Regions from separate parts of the Planococcus lenghuensis genome, predicted to be linked through region 2. Evidence: a T-box and tRNA genes for the amino acid it is inferred to sense, from the RefSeq annotation. Region 2 holds a T-box; the other holds one or more tRNA genes.
The links. The T-box of region 2 lies ahead of argS (arginine--tRNA ligase). A T-box ahead of a tRNA ligase gene usually reads a tRNA of that ligase, here a tRNA-Arg.
Positions count from the first base shown of each region.

Region 1: it encodes a tRNA-Arg, which carries the amino acid that the T-box ahead of argS (arginine--tRNA ligase) is inferred to sense. The anticodon was not compared.

Region 1 covers NZ_CP019640.1:1,221,039-1,231,091, forward strand. Annotated here, with positions in the region: rRNA gene B0X71_RS06245 (23S ribosomal RNA) at 1-1,848, shown strand, start outside; rRNA gene rrf (5S ribosomal RNA) at 2,095-2,210, shown strand; tRNA gene B0X71_RS06255 (tRNA-Val) at 2,219-2,294, shown strand; tRNA gene B0X71_RS06260 (tRNA-Thr) at 2,301-2,376, shown strand; tRNA gene B0X71_RS06265 (tRNA-Lys) at 2,381-2,456, shown strand; tRNA gene B0X71_RS06270 (tRNA-Leu) at 2,485-2,573, shown strand; tRNA gene B0X71_RS06275 (tRNA-Gly) at 2,580-2,654, shown strand; tRNA gene B0X71_RS06280 (tRNA-Arg) at 2,677-2,753, shown strand; tRNA gene B0X71_RS06285 (tRNA-Pro) at 2,785-2,861, shown strand; tRNA gene B0X71_RS06290 (tRNA-Ala) at 2,870-2,945, shown strand; tRNA gene B0X71_RS06295 (tRNA-Met) at 2,968-3,041, shown strand; tRNA gene B0X71_RS06300 (tRNA-Ile) at 3,051-3,127, shown strand; tRNA gene B0X71_RS06305 (tRNA-Ser) at 3,143-3,235, shown strand; tRNA gene B0X71_RS06310 (tRNA-Met) at 3,426-3,502, shown strand; tRNA gene B0X71_RS06315 (tRNA-Asp) at 3,506-3,581, shown strand; tRNA gene B0X71_RS06320 (tRNA-Phe) at 3,600-3,675, shown strand; tRNA gene B0X71_RS06325 (tRNA-Gly) at 3,681-3,754, shown strand; tRNA gene B0X71_RS06330 (tRNA-Ile) at 3,756-3,832, shown strand; tRNA gene B0X71_RS06335 (tRNA-Asn) at 3,834-3,908, shown strand; tRNA gene B0X71_RS06340 (tRNA-Ser) at 3,912-4,003, shown strand; tRNA gene B0X71_RS06345 (tRNA-Glu) at 4,008-4,079, shown strand; gene B0X71_RS06350 (1,4-dihydroxy-2-naphthoate polyprenyltransferase) at 4,215-5,126, opposite strand; gene B0X71_RS06355 (isochorismate synthase) at 5,297-6,682, shown strand; gene menD (2-succinyl-5-enolpyruvyl-6-hydroxy-3-cyclohexene-1-carboxylic-acid synthase) at 6,669-8,369, shown strand; gene menH (2-succinyl-6-hydroxy-2,4-cyclohexadiene-1-carboxylate synthase) at 8,366-9,172, shown strand; gene menB (1,4-dihydroxy-2-naphthoyl-CoA synthase) at 9,183-10,001, shown strand.
Region 2 covers NZ_CP019640.1:1,857,694-1,867,746, reverse strand. Annotated here, with positions in the region: gene B0X71_RS09585 (oxidoreductase) at 1-546, shown strand, start outside; gene B0X71_RS09580 (Na-translocating system protein MpsC family protein) at 614-1,306, opposite strand; gene B0X71_RS09575 (nucleotidyltransferase domain-containing protein) at 1,408-2,121, opposite strand; gene argS (arginine--tRNA ligase) at 2,152-3,843, opposite strand; T-box leader at 3,894-4,105, opposite strand; gene B0X71_RS09565 (potassium channel family protein) at 4,170-4,532, opposite strand; gene B0X71_RS09560 (hypothetical protein) at 4,815-5,168, opposite strand; gene B0X71_RS21755 (SMI1/KNR4 family protein) at 5,193-5,372, opposite strand; gene B0X71_RS21565 (hypothetical protein) at 5,523-5,657, opposite strand; gene B0X71_RS09555 (NUDIX domain-containing protein) at 5,654-6,043, opposite strand; partial or broken gene B0X71_RS09550 (RNA-guided endonuclease TnpB family protein) at 6,227-7,205, opposite strand; gene B0X71_RS09545 (Type 1 glutamine amidotransferase-like domain-containing protein) at 7,459-8,094, opposite strand; gene B0X71_RS09540 (Type 1 glutamine amidotransferase-like domain-containing protein) at 8,054-8,746, opposite strand; gene B0X71_RS09535 (cysteine hydrolase family protein) at 8,838-9,362, opposite strand; gene B0X71_RS09530 (IDEAL domain-containing protein) at 9,523-9,852, opposite strand; partial or broken gene B0X71_RS09525 (DsbA family oxidoreductase) at 9,907-10,053, opposite strand, start outside.

The DNA.
Region 1 (10,053 bases), 640 kb from region 2:
GTTGCTTAGACAACCAGGATGTTGGCTTAGAAGCAGCCATCATTTAAAGAGTGCGTAATAGCTCACTGGTCGAGTGACACTGCGCCGAAAATGTACCGGGGCTAAACGGATTACCGAAGCTGCGGACTGTTCGTATGAACAGTGGTAGGAGAGCGTTCTAAGCCGCGTTGAAGCCGGACCGGAAGGACCGGTGGAGTGCTTAGAAGTGAGAATGCCGGTATGAGTAGCGAAAGAAGGGTGAGAATCCCTTCCACCGAATGCCTAAGGTTTCCTGAGGAAGGCTCGTCCGCTCAGGGTTAGTCGGGACCTAAGTCGAGGCCGAACGGCGTAGACGATGGACAACAGGTTGATATTCCTGTACCACCTCCCCGCCATTTGAGCAATGGGGGGACGCAGGAGGATAGGGTGAGCGTGCCGTTGGTTGCGCACGTCCAAGCAGTGAGGTGGGGAACGAGGCAAATCCCGTTCCCACAACCACCAGGCTGTGATGGCGAGGGGAAGTATCCCCGGAGTCCCTGATTTCACACTGCCAAGAAAAGCCTCTAGCGAGGCGGGAGGTGCCCGTACCGCAAACCGACACAGGTAGGCGAGGAGAGAATCCTAAGGTGTGCGAGAGAACTCTCGTTAAGGAACTCGGCAAAATGACCCCGTAACTTCGGGAGAAGGGGTGCTCTTTTGGGTGAACAGCCCGAGAGAGCCGCAGTGAATAGGCCCAGGCGACTGTTTAGCAAAAACACAGGTCTCTGCAAAACCGTAAGGTGACGTATAGGGGCTGACGCCTGCCCGGTGCTGGAAGGTTAAGGGGAGCGCTTAGCGCAAGCGAAGGTGCGAACCGAAGCCCCAGTAAACGGCGGCCGTAACTATAACGGTCCTAAGGTAGCGAAATTCCTTGTCGGGTAAGTTCCGACCCGCACGAAAGGCGTAACGATCTGGGCACTGTCTCAACGAGAGACTCGGTGAAATTATAGTACCTGTGAAGATGCAGGTTACCCGCGACAGGACGGAAAGACCCCGTGGAGCTTTACTGCAGCCTGCTATTGAAGTTGGATACAGCCTGTACAGGATAGGTAGGAGCCGAAGAAGCGTGAGCGCCAGCTTACGCAAAGGCAATGGTGGGATACTACCCTGGCTGTATTGGACTTCTAACCCGCCGGCCTTATCGGCCGGGGAGACAGTGGCAGGCAGGCAGTTTGACTGGGGCGGTCGCCTCCTAAAGAGTAACGGAGGCGCCCAACGGTTCCCTCAGAATGGTTGGAAATCATTCGCAGAGTGCAAAGGCAGAAGGGAGCTTGACTGCGAGACAGACACGTCGAGCAGGGTCGAAAGACGGGCTTAGTGATCCGGTGGTTCCGCATGGAAGGGCCATCGCTCAACGGATAAAAGCTACCCCGGGGATAACAGGCTTATCTCCCCCAAGAGTTCACATCGACGGGGAGGTTTGGCACCTCGATGTCGGCTCATCGCATCCTGGGGCTGTAGTCGGTCCCAAGGGTTGGGCTGTTCGCCCATTAAAGCGGTACGCGAGCTGGGTTCAGAACGTCGTGAGACAGTTCGGTCCCTATCCGTCGCGGGCGCAGGAAATTTGAGAGGCGCTGTCCTTAGTACGAGAGGACCGGGATGGACACACCGCTGGTGTACCAGTTGTCTTGCCAAAGGCATCGCTGGGTAGCTATGTGTGGCCGGGATAAGTGCTGAAAGCATCTAAGCATGAAGCCCCCCTCAAGATGAGATTTCCCATTACGTTTACGTAAGTAAGATCCCTCAAAGACGATGAGGTGGATAGGTTCGGGGTGGACGCATGGCGACATGTGGAGCTGACGAATACTAATCGATCGAGGACTTAACCAAAGAAAAGCGCAGGTGGCCACGCAAGGCCCGACCGGCGTAGAGACGGCCCATGGCGGAAATCCTGATTTCCAGAATGGGACGGCTTACGACCCGAGGGCCTGGCCACCGAGCTAGACACCACAGCATTTCAATGTCGGTTATCCAGTTTTGAAGGAACAAGAAAACAGGCTTTCTTTTAAAAAAATGCTTGTAAAACTCGTGAGAGTTGATATAATAAATCTTGTCTTTCAAAACAAAACCAAATAGTCCAGTGATGATGGCAGAGAGGCCACACCCGTTCCCATCCCGAACACGGCAGTTAAGCTCTCTTGCGCCGATGGTAGTTGGGGGCTTCCCCCTGTGAGAGTAGGACGTCGCTGGGCATACACATGGAGGATTAGCTCAGCTGGGAGAGCATCTGCCTTACAAGCAGAGGGTCGGCGGTTCGATCCCGTCATCCTCCACCATGTCATGCCGGAGTAGCTCAATTGGCAGAGCAACTGACTTGTAATCAGTAGGTTGAGGGTTCAATTCCTTTCTCCGGCACCACTTCGAGCCATTAGCTCAGTTGGTAGAGCATCTGACTTTTAATCAGAGGGTCGAAGGTTCGAATCCTTCATGGCTCACCATTATTATTAAGCTAATAATAACAGACATGCGGATGTGGCGGAATTGGCAGACGCGCTAGAATCAGGCTCTAGTGTCCTTTACCGGACGTGGGGGTTCGACTCCCTTCATCCGCACCATGTCTAGCGGAAGTAGTTCAGTGGTAGAACGCCACCTTGCCAAGGTGGAGGTCGCGGGTTCGACCCCCGTCTTCCGCTCCATTTTTTTGAACAAGATCAATATGCGCCCGTAGCTCAATTGGATAGAGCGTCTGACTACGGATCAGAAGGTTGTGGATTCGACTTCTGCCGGGCGCGCCATTTTTATTAATAAAGTACATAACAGTATGTACGGGAAGTAGCTCAGCTTGGTAGAGCACTTGGTTTGGGACCAAGGGGTCGCAGGTTCGAATCCTGTCTTCCCGACCAGTTATGATGGGGCCTTAGCTCAGCTGGGAGAGCGCCTGCCTTGCACGCAGGAGGTCAGCGGTTCGATCCCGCTAGGCTCCACCAACTTAACTATCATAAGGATCCTGGCGGCGTAGCTCAGCTGGCTAGAGCGTACGGTTCATACCCGTAAGGTCGGGGGTTCGATCCCCTCTGCCGCCACTTTTTTTAGGACCTTTAGCTCAGTTGGTTAGAGCAGACGGCTCATAACCGTCCGGTCGCAGGTTCGAGTCCTGCAAGGTCCACCACTTAACTATTATTCTGGAGGAATACCCAAGTCTGGCTGAAGGGATCGGTCTTGAAAACCGACAGGGGAGTCAAATCCCGCGGGGGTTCGAATCCCTCTTCCTCCTCCATCTTTTAAAAATGTGTGGACTGATTTTTGTTTCACAGTACGTCAGTGACACTCCGAAAAGAATCTTTCATAAATAGGTATGTAGTAAATTGCTGTACGAAGACAGCGATTAGCATCAACGAATGCGCAGCCGAAGAAGATGCCTATCACTACAATGCGTAGAGGAAACAAAGTATCCCTAATATTAATGTCGCGGGGTGGAGCAGTTCGGTAGCTCGTTGGGCTCATAACCCAAAGGTCGCAGGTTCAAATCCTGCCCCCGCAACCAAACGGTCCTGTGGTGTAGCGGTTAACATGCCTGCCTGTCACGCAGGAGATCGCGGGTTCGATTCCCGTCAGGACCGCCATTTTTTCATACATAGTGTGGCTCAGTAGCTCAGTCGGTAGAGCAAAGGACTGAAAATCCTTGTGTCGGCGGTTCGATTCCGTCCTGAGCCACCATTCTTGCGGGTGTAGTTTAGTGGTAAAACCTCAGCCTTCCAAGCTGATGATGAGGGTTCGATTCCCTTCACCCGCTCCAAGGGCCTATAGCTCAGCTGGTTAGAGCGCACGCCTGATAAGCGTGAGGTCGGTGGTTCGAGTCCACTTAGGCCCACCATTCCGAAGTAGCTCAGTGGTAGAGCAATCGACTGTTAATCGATCGGTCGTAGGTTCGAATCCTACCTTCGGAGCCATACGGGGAAGTACTCAAGTGGCTGAAGAGGCGCCCCTGCTAAGGGTGTAGGTCGGTAATCCCGGCGCGAGGGTTCAAATCCCTCCTTCTCCGCCAGCTCGGCCCCTTGGTCAAGCGGTTAAGACACCGCCCTTTCACGGCGGTAACACGGGTTCGAATCCCGTAGGGGTCATAGTAAAAAACGCAGTTCCTGATTAACAGGAACTGCGTTTTTTTGTATTCTTTTTATATATCTGACACGGGATATACAGTTTGTCTTTCCAATGAGAATAAAAAAGTCCGGAAGCTCTATGCTCCCGGACTACTATTAAAGCACGTGACTGATCAGCAATCCAATGCCAAGAAGAAAAGCGAATACAGTGTTAGTAATCCCTGTTGCTTTCATCGCTGGCATGACTTGCAGTGGTTCTGTGAACATTCGATAACGAAGAACCACTTCTATCGGTTTCTGAACGCTGAGGAAGACGAGCAGTGTCCATGGAGTTATAGCCCCCACGAAAACCAGCACAAGTATCCAACCATATGCGAGAACGAAGAAGGCGAGCAGGACATTGACCGCAGTTGGTCTTCCCACCAGTATTGCAAGTGTTTTCCGACCACTGGCGGCATCACCCTTAATGTCCCGGATATTGTTGGTCAGCATAATAGCTGCGACGAGCAGTGTACTTGGTACAGCCAGTAGTGCAGCTTCTGAGGTAACAGTACCTGTCTGAATAAAAAATGCAATGATGACAATCAGAAAGCCCATGAATAAACCGGAAAATAATTCACCGAGCGGCGTATACGCAATAGGGAAAGGGCCGCCTGTATAAAAATAACCGACTGCCATTGCCACAAGTCCAACTGCCACGAGCCACCAGCTCGTCTCGGTACAGATATAAACACCCAGCAATCCTGCAATTCCGTAAAGAGTAAAGGCGAGCGCCAAAACTGTTCTTGGTTTGACACCATTTCGGACAATGGCTCCGCCAATGCCTACTGACTTTTCATTATCAAGACCACGGGCGAAATCATAGTATTCATTGAACATATTGGTAGCCGCTTGAATTAAGAGACTTGCAATCAGCATTGCAAGAAACAGGCCCCAATGAATAGCCGTATATTGCAAAGCGATCATTGTCCCGAGAAAAACCGGGGCAAAGGCTGCGGTTAGCGTATGGGGCCGGGTAAGCTGCCACCAGACGCGCCAGCCACTGTCCGCTTGAAGTGTGTGAGTCATGCTGTATTCGCTCCTTTAGTTCATTTTCCATCCTTTATTGTACTCTAAATCAGTGATTCGTACAGCAAATGGAGTGCTCATTTTTCCGGAAAAGGGTATGATAGAGGGTAGAGATTAACTTGGCTGCAGTTATTTTCAATGACAGGCTGCAGATAAACGGAGGGAAACGGATGAATTCACAGCCGTATTCATCAACAGAACAAGTGATAGCCGGGACGTATGATTCCTGGTGTTTTTATACAGAAACTATAGAAGTACAGAGCATGTCGCCATTTGCGTTTTTTAATGCCGGCAAAGGATATACCGGACAACGGATGTTTTGGCAAAACCGGGAATCGACGTTTACGTTTGTTGGTTTGGGACATGCGCATGTGATCACCTCCCATGCAGAGGATCGTTTTGAATCCATTAAGCAGGATTGGCAAAGTCTGTGCAGACAGATTGTTAACGAAGAACCAGCTGTTCAGCCGGTTCTGTTCGGCGGGTTTTCTTTTGATCCTGAAAATGAGAAAAAAAGTGTCTGGCGTGATTTTTCGCCGGCTTATTTTGCGGTGCCAACTTTTCAATTGACCGTTCAGGAAGATCAGGCCTTTGTCAGCATTCACCTCATTACTCAGGAAACAAATGCTTTTGAAACGTTTGAGCAATTGCGGAAAGAACGGGACGAACTCGTCCATGTTGCACAAGTATCAGAGCCGGCCAAGCCGGAAGGTATTTTAGTCACAAATCGGACAGAGCTGGAGAAAGATATATACATGCAATCGATCCAGCAAGTAACCGAGGCCATTCGGGCTGGTGAAGCGGATAAAGTCGTAATCGCCCGGCAGTTGAAACTTGATTTTGAGCAGGAAGTGGATCATGCTGATGTTCTTCAGCAAGTGGGTGCCCAGCAGCAAGGCAGTTTTCTTTTTGGACTCGAGGCAGGAAGTCAGCTGTTTTTTGGCGCCACGCCTGAACGGCTTGTGAAAGTAACGGACAATCAGGCGTTATCGACATGTCTGGCAGGCTCGATTCCAAGAGGGAGAACGGCTGCAGAAGATACAGCGCTTGGCAATGAACTGATGAACGATGACAAAAACCGATCGGAACATGCTTATGTCGTTAATATGATTTCATCCGTATTCCGTAAGCATTGCTCGTCTGCCGTCATCCCAAATATGCCGGAATTAATGAAAATCCGTGATATTCAACATCTGTATACACCGGTTGAAGGAGAATTAAAAGAAGAAGCTACATTGTTCGACCTTGTACAGGAACTGCATCCGACACCAGCGTTGGGCGGTGAACCGCGTACTAAGGCCATGCAGCTAATCAGAAAGCATGAGCCGGCAGACCGGGGTTATTATGCGGCACCTTTAGGTTGGATCGATGCAGAGGGGAACGGGGAATTTGCAGTGGCGATCCGTTCAGCACTGCTTGACGGCCAGTCAGCTTATTTATACGCAGGAGGCGGCATTGTAGCGGATTCCACACCGGAACTGGAATATGCAGAGACGTGGGTGAAATTCCGGCCGATGTTGCGCGCTTTAGGAGGGCAATTACGTGACGAATCGTGAATACTTAACAGAGTACGTGACGGCATTTACTGCTGCTGTCACCCAACAAGGGATCCGGGAAGTAGTCATTTCTCCGGGTTCCCGCTCCACGCCGCTTGCGTATGCCTGCATGCAGGAAGAACAGCTGACGGTGTATCGGCAAATCGATGAACGTTCAGCGGCTTATTTCGCGCTGGGACTGGCAAAAGCGACGGACCGGCCGGTTATGCTGCTATGCACATCCGGAACAGCAGCTGTAAATTATTTCCCTGCCATTGTTGAAGCATTTTATGCCCGGGTCCCACTCTTAGTTGTGACAGCAGACCGGCCGCACGAATTGCGGGAAGTCGGGGCACCGCAAGCCATTAATCAGATTGAGTTATACGGCAAGCATGTGAAATGGTCAACGGATTTGCCACTCCCTGAAACAGATAATCGTCTCGGTTTTCTAGTCCGGCATCTTACCCGGGCGATTGGGACAGCTATTACCGCGCCTGCGGGTCCGGTCCATGTGAATGTTCCGCTGCGCGAACCGCTATTGATCGATTTTGAATCAAAGACAGAAGACATTTCTGCCGTCTCCCGTTTTGCAGCAGAATCCGCACTATCAGAACCTGCCCGACTCTTTCTGAATGAAGTGTTCCAAGAGGAACGAGGACTCTTAGTCCTTGGGGAACAAACGGGTGAACTTCCTGAAGTGTTTTGGGACTTTATCCGAAAACTGCAATGGCCGGTCCTTGCTGATCCGCTGTCGAATGCGCGCAGTAAAGTACCAGTTGATTGTCAGAGACTTATTGTGGATGCGTATGATGCCCTGCTGAAAAGTAATGAATTCAAAGAGAAGATTAAGCCTGAAGCTGTAATTCGTGTCGGCCCGCAGCCGGTATCAAAGCCGCTGCTCCTATGGCTGAATGCTGTAAGGCCAGCCTGGTACATAGCTATTGACGAAAGTCCGATGCTGCGCGATCCGCAATCCATTGTGACACATCATATTCAAACGGCCAGTTCAGCCCTATGGGGATTGCCTCTTAAAAAGCGAAAAGAGACAGATTATGCAAGCAGGTGGCAGAAGGCTACAGAAATTTATTGGGAAACGGCAGCACAGCATGCAGAAGAAGTGACAGATGAAGGAACGCTGGCTTACACCTTTTTTGAAGAGCTTTCTGATTGCGATGTTGTAATTGGCAGCAGCATGCCGATCCGGGACGCCGATACGTTTTTCGAAAAGAGCGGCCGGGATGTCCGGCTGTATGCCAATCGCGGCACGAACGGAATTGATGGAGTTGTATCCACTGCGTTCGGTGTCCAGGCGGCAAATAAGCGGCCTGCTTATCTGCTGATTGGTGATTTATCGTTTCTGCATGACATGAACGGTCTGATTGCATCGAAACTGCAGGCTACGGATCTCACCATTGTGATTATGAATAATAATGGCGGTGGAATCTTTTCTTACTTGCCGCAAGGCCGGGAAGAGCGGTATTACGAGGAATTATTCGGTACACCGACCGATGTGACGTTCCGGGATGCGGCTTCCATGTATGGAGCGGATTATGCGGAAGTAAGATCGAAAGAAGAGCTGAAGGCAGCGCTCCGAAACGGCAAGCAGGCGTCTGTTAAACTGATTGAGGTTTTTACGGACCGGGCGCAAAACACAGCTGCACACCGGAAGTTATGGAGCCGCGTCAATGAAAGACTGTCAGCCGAATGAATATCAACGGAATTGAATACCATGTCGAAGTCCATCATCCCGAACAGCAAAAGGTGCTCGTATTGTTGCATGGGTTTACAGGCAGCACGCACACATGGCATTCAGCGATCCCTTATCTTCTTGACTATCGGATTGTCTTAATCGATTTACTGGGCCATGGGCGGACGATGAGCCCGGAACATCAGGCACGCTACCGGATGGCATATCAGCTGCAAGATCTAAAAGAATTGTTCAGGCAGCTGCAGCTGGATGAATTCGTCCTGGCCGGCTATTCGATGGGCGGACGGACGGCGCTTGCCTATGCATGCACATACCCGGCAGGCATTCGCCGGCTGATACTGGAAAGTGCTTCTCCAGGGCTTCGAACTGAATCAGAGCGACATCTCCGGCGGGAACAGGACCAGAAACTGGCCGAACGGATTGAAAGAGACGGCATAATAGAATTTATATCTTTCTGGGAAAACCTCCCGATGTTTGAGACACAGAGAAATCTTCCCTCAGCCATCCGACAGGCGGTGAGAGAAGAGCGGCTTAATCAGCATCCAAGTGGCCTGGCGGGAAGCCTGTATGGTATGGGGACTGGCGCACAGGCGCCATACTGGGATCAATTAGAGCAATTAGCATGCCCGGTGCTGCTTCTTACGGGAACGGATGATAATAAGTTCACTGCCATTGCAAGGGAAATGAAAGAACAAATTTCACGTGTAACGCATATTGAAATGGAAGCAGGCCATGCAATTCATGTGGAAAAACCGGAAGAGTTTGCTACAATAATAAGGCAGCAATTGAAAAACGATTTTTAGGAGGAATACAATGACTCGAGAATGGGTGAAAGAACGTACATACGAAGACATCAAGTATGAAACGTATAATGGCATTGCCAAAATCACGATCAACCGGCCGGAAGTACGCAATGCTTTCCGTCCGAAAACAGTGACAGAGCTGATTGACGCTGTTTCTCATGCACGTGATGATTCAAAGGTCGGCGTGATTGTATTAACCGGCGAGGGCGAAAAAGCGTTCTGCTCAGGCGGAGATCAGTCAGTACGCGGCCATGGTGGTTATGTTGGGGAAGATGAAATTCCACGCCTGAACGTCCTGGATCTCCAGCGGCTCATCCGTGTAACACCGAAACCGGTTGTTGCAATGGTTGCAGGCTATGCAATCGGTGGCGGACATGTGCTGCATGTTGTTTGTGACCTGACAATCGCAGCGGATAACGCCATCTTCGGTCAGACAGGGCCAAAAGTCGGTTCTTTCGATGCCGGTTATGGTTCGGGTTACTTGGCACGGATCATCGGACATAAGAAAGCACGTGAAATCTGGTATCTGTGCCGTCAGTACAACGCGCAGGAAGCGCTCGATATGGGCCTTGTCAATACAGTCGTTCCGCTTGACCAGCTTGAAGACGAAACAGTGAAATGGTGCGAGGAAATGCTTGAGAAGAGCCCGACAGCCCTCCGTTTTATCAAAGCTGCGATGAATGCGGACACGGATGGTTTGGCCGGTCTGCAGCAAATGGCAGGGGACGCAACACTTCTGTATTACACAACTGATGAAGCGAAAGAAGGCCGCGATGCCTTTAAGGAAAAGCGCAAACCTGATTTCGGTCAGTTCCCGCGTTTCCCTTGATTCGAAATCTGTGAAAGAGAGCTGTCCGTCCGCGGGCAGCTCTTTTTCAAAG
Region 2 (10,053 bases):
CTCGGTCATTTTACGTTGACTGGGCTGCTCTTGCCATTGCTGAAAAAGACACCGGGTTCACGGGTCGTGACAGTCAGCAGCCTGGCTCACCGGGGTGCATCGATCGACTTTGACAACCTCGATGCCTCGAACGGCTACAAGGCAATGCGGTTTTATGGCCAGAGTAAATTGGCGAATCTGCTGTTTGCCAAAGAATTGGACCGGCACCTGAAAGCACATAACCTGGAGACCATTAGCCTCGCCTGCCATCCGGGGATTTCCGCGACGAATTTATTTAAGATTGGCAAGCGGGATGCGCCGCGTTTTTTAAAGACATTCACGAGTAAGATATTGCAGCCGCCGGAAATGGGTGCATTGCCGACCATTTATGCAGCCACAAACCCCGATCTTCAGGGTGGTGAATATATCGGCCCTGATGGAAAAGGTTACCGGAAAGGCTATCCGGCGATTGAAAAACCGGATATGGCGGCAGAAAACACAGTTACCATGGAGCGGCTATGGGATGTATCCGAAGAATTGACCGGCATCACCTATGACTTTTCTTGAAAACCTTTATACGACACCGAAAAGGCTCACCCTTTGCAAGGTGAGCCTTTTAGATTGTCCAAGTATATTATTTTGAAGAAGCTTCCAACAGCAAGACCATATAAGCGCGGTCTTCTTCAAAATCCCAATCGACGAACAGCTCACGGATGGGTTTTCCGATCGCAGCTTCAAGCGGAGCAGATTCCATCAACCGGTGTTCGAGCGGCCGTTTTGCCAACCGGAGTTCTTCTGTTGAGCCGTTCTTCACCAACTCGGTTTCAATATCGACCATGAGACCTGTCCGTTCAATCAGCAGTACGGATTCACTCAGCCAGTGGATGCCGGTGTGGTCCGGTTTTTTTTCTGTTTTCTTGCTGGCCTCAACAAGCACATCCAACAACGCTTTTTCGGTTTCATTTAAACTGACCGTTTCATGGGTCTCTTGCCGGTTCGCAACGGCGAGCAGCAGCCCTGTTTTGTTATTGATGTTCCAGTCGGCGTATAGACCGTCTATAGCCATTCCACATTTGTCCGGTAGCTCGGCGGCCAATTCCGTTTTTAAACCGCCCAGTAATACATCTCTTGTCTTCAACACTTGTTTGGCATGATTTTGTTTCAGCAGCGCTTTTTCATTCGGCAGTGAAAAATCGGTTAAGTGCATAACCATGAAAGGCGGGCGCAGTATGATCTGGATCGATTCAGGTCTGGAACCGAAATGATTCAGCAACGCTGTAGAAACATATTCTTCGATAGCAGCTGTATGTGATTCTCTATTTGTCATTTGGAAAAAACCCCTCCCACAACAAGAAACTTCATGTATAGCTTCAAGTATAGAAGGAGATGGCTTGAATTGCGAGTATTCCAGCATATAGTAAGGCTGTTTCAGCTTTTTCCTAGCGAAAATCCAGAAAACAACCGGCCGCCGTGCGGGGCAAGTACCTGATCGGCCAGACGGATGAGGTCTTCTTTCATCTCATTCCGGTAGTAGTGCTCAAAAGCGGAAGTGAATGCTGCTGCGAAATCGGGATCGTATTCCTTCAGTGCCCGGACAATCCATTTTGATGTGCCGATCCAGCGTCGATGGGTTCGAAGTTCAAATTCACTGATCAATTCCCCTAACGTGCCAGCGATGAACAATTCTTCTGTCCGGTCAGTGCACCCGATGAAATCTTCCAGCGCATCTGTCAGGAAGTAGCGCTTTGATCGAATGGTCTCTTCGGACCAGGCATCCGGTCCGCGCTCCAATAGCGCCTGGGCTTGTTCTTTGATGGCAGTGAGTTCCTTACTGCCTCTCAGTACGATGCCTTCTGTCAGCATTCGAGGCAGTGAAGGCCGGGCGCGGGTGCAATCGCTGGCAAAAAAAGCGGAGTACGAGCTGAAGTTATGGACGAATACTTCGATTGGCCAGCCGAAGTCAACCAGGGACTCCCGGTAGGCATCAGGAACCGCCGGGTCAAAAACGATAATGTCCAAGTCGGACGTTTCGGTCGCTTCTCCCCGGACAACACTGCCGGCGAGTACAGCGCCGGTGCAATCGGGAAAGTACTTCGAGATGAATCGGCCAGCCGCTTCCCTTGGCCCGAGTTTCGGTTTCATGACACTTTCCTTCTTTCCTGCTCAATATAACTACATCTCCATGGGCGCTTTTACGCCAAGCAGCCGCAATCCTTCGTTCAATACAATTACCACAGCTTGCACGAGGGCGAGGCGTGTTTCTTGTTCCCGGTCTTCTGACAGGACTTTGACTTTGCCGTAAAAAGCATTGAACGCCTGTGCGAGTTCCAAGACGAACTTGGCAATGACCGATGGCTCGTATTCCTTGAAGCTGCGGTTGATTACCTCCGGAAATGCCAGCAGCAATTTGATGACCGGCCAGCTGGCGTCATCATCGAGTCCATTCGGTGTGAGCTGCGCATTATATATTTCCGCTTTCCGGAGAATGGAGCAGGCCCGCGCATGCGTGTACTGAACATAAGGACCCGTTGCACCTTCAAATCGCAGCATATGTTCAAGGGAAAACTCGATATTGCTTTGCCGGTCATTTTTCAAGTCATGGAAAATGATGGCGCCGACACCGACTTGATGCGCAACTTCTGCTGGATTTGGCAGCGAGGGATTTTTCTCCCGGATATTCTGGCCTGCAAGTTCGATCGCTTCCCGGATCACTTCTTCCAGGAGGACGATTTCCCCTTTCCGGGTCGACATCTTCTTGCCGTTTTTCAAGATGAAGCCGAATGGAATGTGGTGCATATGCTGTGCCCACTCATAGCCCATTTTCTGAAGGGTCAAAAACAACTGCTTGAAATGCAATGATTGTTCCTGGCCGACGACATACAGGGATTCGGCGAAATGATACTGCCGCTGCCGGTAAAGTGCGGCTGCCGCATCGCGGGTACCATACAGCGTGGCGCCATCCGATTTGCGGATGAGAAGCGGGGGCAGGTCGTGATCACTCAAATCGACCACTTCCGCTCCCTCTGATTCTTGCAGCAATTTCTTTTCCTTCAGCAGTTCTACAACTTCGTCCATTTTATCATTGTAGAATGCTTCTCCGTGGACGGAATCAAACCGAACATCCAGCAATTCATAGATTTTATTGAATTCCTGGAGCGACTCTTCCCGGAACCACGTCCAGAGCCGCTGCGCTTCCCCGTCTCCATCTTCTAGCCGCTTGAACCATAGCCGGCCTTCGATTTCAAGCGCCGGATCTGTTTTTGCTTCTTCATGGAACTTCACATATAGTTTCAGCAATTCCTTGATCGGGTTTGCTTCGATTTGTTCATCTTTGCCCCATTTTTTATAAGCCGCGATGAGCTTTCCGAATTGCGTTCCCCAATCGCCGAGATGATTAATGCGCACCGTCTGATACCCGTGTTTTTCCGCAATATTGGCGAGTGCGTTACCGATGACCGTCGACCGGAGATGGCCCATGGAAAATGGTTTGGCGATATTCGGGGATGATAGATCGAGTGTGATCGACCGGTCTGCACCGGCCGATGAAGAACCGTAAGACGCACCTGTTTCCAAAATGGTTGTAAGAACATGCTGGCTGACAGTGCTGCGGTTCAAAAAGCCATTCACATAGGGCCCATCCGCGACGACTTTCGCAAGAGATGAGTCCTGGATGCCTGAGGCAATGTCCGCCGCAACTGCAGCGGGTGATTTTCGGAACTTCTTTGCCAGCGTAAAGCACGGAAACGCAAGATCTCCCTGTGCTTCGAATTTCGGTTTTTCAAGTAATGCGCCAATTTCTTCGATCGTCAGCTGATGATCCAATTGGGCAGCAATAGCTGCTGCAAACGGTTTGGTGATGTCCATGAATGCTTCGTCTCCTTTTTTCGGATACACAAAAACCCCGTCTCTTATTAGTTAGAGACGGGGTTCCCGCGGTACCACTCTGATTGTCCGAAATCGGACCGGCTTTGCAATGGATAACGGGGATTTTCCCGGCAAGCCCTACTAACGATTCAGGCTGCTTCTCAGAAGTGCGGTTCACTGCAGTCAGGCCTTGCCGGGCTTCCACCAGTCCCCGGCTCGCTGTTGGCTGTTCTGCAGTTACTCTCTTCGTCAATGAACATGTATATTTGTGCCATTTTATCGAATGCCTGACAGGAAGTCAACAGTACCCTGGAAGTTTTGGATCTTCAATCGTCAGCTTCTTCCGTTTTTCTTTCATCTTCTTCATCTTTGCTGCGTTTATCGCTGTAATTGCCCTGGCCTTCTTTGATATCCGGTGGATTGTCTGATTGACCGTTGATTGCTCGGACGAAATAGGCAGTTGGCAGTAAAAAACCTATGGCTGCTTCGAGAAGTGCAAAAAAACGGGCATATCCAACCGGCACAAGATCGCCGTAACCGACAGACAGAATTGTAACACCGCTGAAGTACAAATAATCAAGGAAGTTTTCTCCGCCATCCCTGCCCTCTTCTGTACTGACCCGGATGACAGTAGTTTCAAAAGACATCAAATAGTATAAAACAGCGAATCCAATTGTAATCCCGATCATGGTAAAAAATAGTTTTTGAAACAAAGAGGCCTGGAAATAACTATTTTTATATTGGCGTCCCCGGAAAAAATAAAATAGATTTGCAAGTAAATATAGTGCCGTCAAGCTGATTAATATAGAGGAGATCATCAAGTCATCCTTTCTGCGAGGATAAGTTTATAAATTTAGTTGTTTTCTTGTTTTATTAATTTTATCATTGTTATTTTTTATTTTGTTGAATTTGGTTTTCCTTATGTAATTATGTACTAATTGATTCTTGTTTAAAGACCCCAACCATTTAAGTTATGGGGCTTTCCTGAAAAATGCAGCTGCTTCTCCGGCATCTGTCGTCTTCAATACAATTTCCCGGGAATCAGTAATCATGATAAACGGATACTCTTCCGTTTCAATTCCATACTCGTCGGGCCGCATCGAGATCACTGCTTCCTGCAAGACGCCAGTTTCCTGGGCCGTCCCAACCACAGTGTCTGTCACTTCATTCACTTGTTGTTGCGGCGTATCCTCCTCGAATAACACCAGCACCACGTACTTCCCTTCCACCGGTGACAGCATGGAAGATGGTGCGGTATTTCCGTCTGCTGTGCACGCCGATAAAATAACACATAATACGAGCAATGGAACTATCTTTTTCAGCATTTAATCTCTCCTTTCGATGCTTGGTTAATCAAGATCTATTTCATTGGCTGACGCAAGGAATTTATCCATTGAAGTCACGCATTCCTGTACTTCTCCTGTCTCATGATTCCAATGGAAAACCGCTTCTTCGAATCTGTTCTCTCCTGCTCGCAGGCACAGGGAATTTCCAGTGCGATCTTCACCGATGGCTATAAGATCGTTCAGCAGCCACTTAATTCCGGTCCGCTATGGATATTCCTTTTTTCGGCTTGCCATGATGGGGCGCATGAAGCACCTCCCTCCCATTCTACTGATTTGATCCGACGATGTTAACCAATGTCTCCTCACAGCAATAATTTCTGTACCTGCCTTACTTTATGACCGGCAGGACGGACCGGTCCACCCAGTCCTGGATGAAGTCTGCCCATCCTGCTCGATGATGATGCCGCAACCGATGGTCATCAGCAGCTCGTTACCGATCATTTTCCTCGTCGTCTCGATGTAATTCATTTTACAGCCAGTCCTCCTATGAACGCGTTGATGTTCTCCCGGTGCAGGTTGAAGCGCTCCCATACCGGAGGCACGATGAAACCTGCATTATTCATTTCATCGAGCTCTGCCACTGTGACCAGTTTTGCGCCGCATACTTCCCCTTTTTGAAGGTGGAGGCGATCCGGTGTGATGGGTTCCAGGCTCGCCCATATGTAATAGTCCAGAAAATAGTGGCTGTACCTTTGCTCGCTGAGGAGCAGTAATTCATCCGCTTCGGCAATTAATCCGGTTTCTTCTTCAAGTTCCCGGATCGCGCCCATCCTGCTCGTTTCTCCTGCTGTCACGGAACCGCCCGTTCCTTCCCAGAGCAAGGGATAAGATTTTGCGGCATCCCGCTGCGTCATTGACACTCCCACAGCTAAAGCAGTGGGATTCTGAAGTGCCCGAACATCCTCGGTCCATTTCTGGTTCGGATGAGCCTTCAGTTCAGGGCGGTGCCATCAGCCCATCCCGCACCGTTCGGGAAACCGTCGATTTCCGTGTGCCTGTGCGGGCGTCCCTGCTGTGACCACAGGGATAGGTTGTTTCTATCCTGCTTTCTTCGTTGCCGACAGTCCGCTAATCGCCTTGGCGATATTGATGGCGGCGTTCAGGTCGGCGTGCAGCTGGTATCCGCACGTGCGGCAACGGAACACATGCCGCTTCCGGTTCGCTTTTTCGGCGTGTCCACACTTGCAGGTCTGGGAGGTGTAGTCCGGTTTCACGTATTCCACTTGGATTCCCGCCATGGCCGCTTTGTATGCGATGAATTCCTGAAGCTGGTAGTGTGCCCACGAATGCAGGTTCCGTCCCGCTTCCTTCTTCGATTTAGCGGAATGACGGATGCCGGTCAGATCTTCCATTCGTAGCGTGCGAACACCGTTCGCCACTGCGAAATCGACTAACCGACGGCTGATGAGATGGTTCATCTCCTTCATCCACTGCGCTTCCTTGCCTTTGGACTTTCGAATAGCATTTAGTTTCTTCGCCTTGCCGAGTTGCTTTCTGCGGGCGGCGTGGCGTCTTCTGTGGAACGCCACTTCTCTACCAGGTAGCGAACGCAAACGAGACGGACACGAACCACTTGCCTTTCTTTTCGTGCAACATGGCCGTGCCGATGTTGGCCCCTTCCGACAGGGCGAGTTCCAGCCGTTTCAGCTGGTGCGTCTTCGCCACGACAGGCACACCGACACGCTTTTCCTGCGTCGGGAATGACACCTTGTACTGCCCGTTCTCGTGTTCAATGCGGAAGTTCTGGTTGTTGTAGACGCACCACTGGCGACGGAAGATTTTGGCTTTTTGGTTTTTCTTTTTGGATGTGACTTCCCGAATCGTCTGGTTGACGATGGCGGACGGCAATTTTTCATCCGAGAACTTCCTGAAATGCGCCGATGTCGCCCTCGCCAATTCCTCATAGCCGAGGAGCCAATTGGCAAATCGGGTATTCAATTCGGTCATCTGGCGGTAGATCGCCTGTTTGTGTTTCGTCGGTTTCAGCAATTCGAGTTTCAATGTCAACGTCGGCATCGATTCACCCCTTGTCGTCAGTTATACCTATAGTTTACTATAAATGGAATTCCAAGGACACTCGCTTTCATCCCATCCCTAAAGGAGTGGGCTTTCTCGCTCATCAATTATGTAATCAGTTCAATCACTTGATGATACTCGCCAGGTTTCAATTCTTCCCCCCGCCGGTGGAGCCGCCCGGTATCTTGCCGCTTTTCATTGAAAATATTCCAGACTTCCATTTTCCTGCTCCCCTCACATCTCTTCTATTTCATTATCCACGAAATTTCCCGATCTTACCTTTATCTAACAGGATAAATTCACTATCCCGAATCCCTTCCACCCGCACAGACCGCCGGCGTTTCAGTGACTGCAACCGGTCCGAGATTGGTGTGTCACCGGGAAAAAGATCTTCCCGGTCTGCGTGCGGCATAAATGGAAACGGGACAATTCCGAGTGCTGCTCCTGTGTTTTGGTCAGATAAGCGCATCTCAGGTGTAAAAACTTCGGCTACCGCCAAATCAGGTCCCAATACGAGTGCACCGGCACTGACTCCGATCAGAATGGCTCCCGTGTTGGCAAGGGTGTGGAGAGCTATATCAGCACCTGAACGGCGGAACGCCTGCAGCAAGTGAAACGGATTGCCGCCGCCGATGTAAAAGACGTCATAGCCGGAAAGTGCATCCGGGTTCCTGTGTTCGATATCGACACAATCTATTGAACCAAACCCCAATGCCCTGAATTGCCCGATCGCCTGCCGGATGCGGGGGTGCTGTTCTTTAAGGTGGACAGTCGCTGTCGGAATGATGCAGACGCGGTTGTCTGTTATCGGTGCATCAACCATCGACAGGAACGCTTCTTGAGCCCGGTCAGTCGACAATCCGGTCGATGTCAGCATGATCTTCTTCAATCTCCGCACCTTCCTTCTTGAATACAACCACTTGTGATCCTTCTGTCTCCGCAATTTGGCCGTTCCGGAATCGGACACCCGCTCCGTCATCAATTCCAATCCCGGCGACGGAAGCCGTCTTAACCATCGCTCGGTGTAAATTTGCTTTCTCCTGCCATTTGGCGTAATGGACACTAATGACACAATCTTGCAGGAGCCCCAGCCCGTTCAGAAACAATTGCTCGTTTTTGGGAGTATCAACGGGTGGAATGACACAATGGGCAGGACTGATCAACGCACCTGCGGAGAACCCGGCAACCGGTGTCCCGTTCCGGTATTTGTCTTGGATCAGACGGCCAATCGGTGTATCGACAATGACGTCCTGGTACCGCTCCGTCTCCCCACCCCCAATGACAAGGCCTCCGCATTGATCCACGTCGGCAAGCAATTCTGCTGTCGCTTCAGTGCGAAGCGGAAAAAATGAAAACGTTGAAATGCCATAACGCTCCAAAACGTTTGTATAGCGTTCCATATAGGATTCCCAGCCGTCCCGTTCGATGAAGATGATTCCGACCTTGCCGCCGAGCGCAAGAGCCGCTTCTGAAAATTTCTTGCCTAATCGATCTGTGAATGGCGGACTACCGCCGAATAAAAACAATTGGGTTGGTTTCATTGTTGGTTCCTTTTTTTTGTTTTTTTTCGTTTTCCTTCTGTAATTTTTTACTTATTAATTTTCTATATATATTGGTTCCGCCTAACTCTTACTATTGAAATTTAAGTTCATCTGCATTTAGGACCGTTGAAAACCATCGGAGTGTCCCGTTATGGTGCCGGATAATCTGCTCAGCCATTAATCCGTTGGCATTCCATGTGCTATGTGTATCGGCGACCAGTATCACCTCGTAACCTGAACTGACTGCCCGTCTGCATGTCGTGTCCACACAGAGCTCCGTTTGGATACCGGCGATGATGATTTGTTCGATCTGTTGCGCCTCGAGCGCTTCTTTCAGTTCAGTAGCGAAAAAAGAGTCAGGTGTGTTCTTTTGAATAACCCGCTCCCCGGCTTCCGGTGCAATTGCCGGATGGATCTCCCATCCTTTTGTACCCGTGGCAAGCGGCTCCCCGGCGGGTTCATTATGCTGAATGAAGAAAACAGGCGTACCCGCAGAACGGGCACTCCTTAAAAGTTTCTGCAGTTTGACCAGCAGCTCCTCCCCATTGAAGACTGGATCAGCTTCATCAAACATCGCATTTTGCACGTCGATGACCAAGAAAGCCGCTTTCTTCATCTTCATCCCTCTTTTCATCGGTTTGTTCCATTGTACCTATTTCGGATAGGAATGGGTAGACAGAAAAGAAGAGCGCCAAGGATTTCCATTATGAAGACTAACCGATTTTGACACAAAAAAACCCCGTCCCTTTTAGGGAACGGGTCTGCATTTTTATCACTTACTTCAATTGCGGGTTTTTCAGGTTATTCAGCTCGGCTGACAATTCATCGAACCATTCTTTGTCGCCTGTCGCAAGTGCGAGGTCGATCAAGAACAAGAGTTGTCCGCGATCTTTTGTCTGAGTGGTCGATGCCGGCTCTACTGCACGGAGCGGCAGGCGGATCGTCTGGCCAGCCAATTGATCGATATCACTTACGGCAACCGTTACGGTCACTTGTTCTTCCAGGACATCCAAGTCTTCCACGAAGCCGATCATCAATTCACCGTTCATCAATTTTCCTTTGACCCAATCACCAATATGCAGGAAAGTGTTTTTATCGAAGTTCATGTAATTTCCCCCACTTTAATTAGTTTTAATTACCGGTCACTGTCTAGTCGTTATTCAGCAATTGCCGTCGATTCCGCACGCCATGCCTTCAAACAGCATCTTCGGTTTCTGCTTTTTGGCTTCTTCCTCGATCAACTGCTCGATCGTTTCTTTCGCATGCATTCCGGCGATAGCCGTGTCACCGATCACAAATGTCGGCAC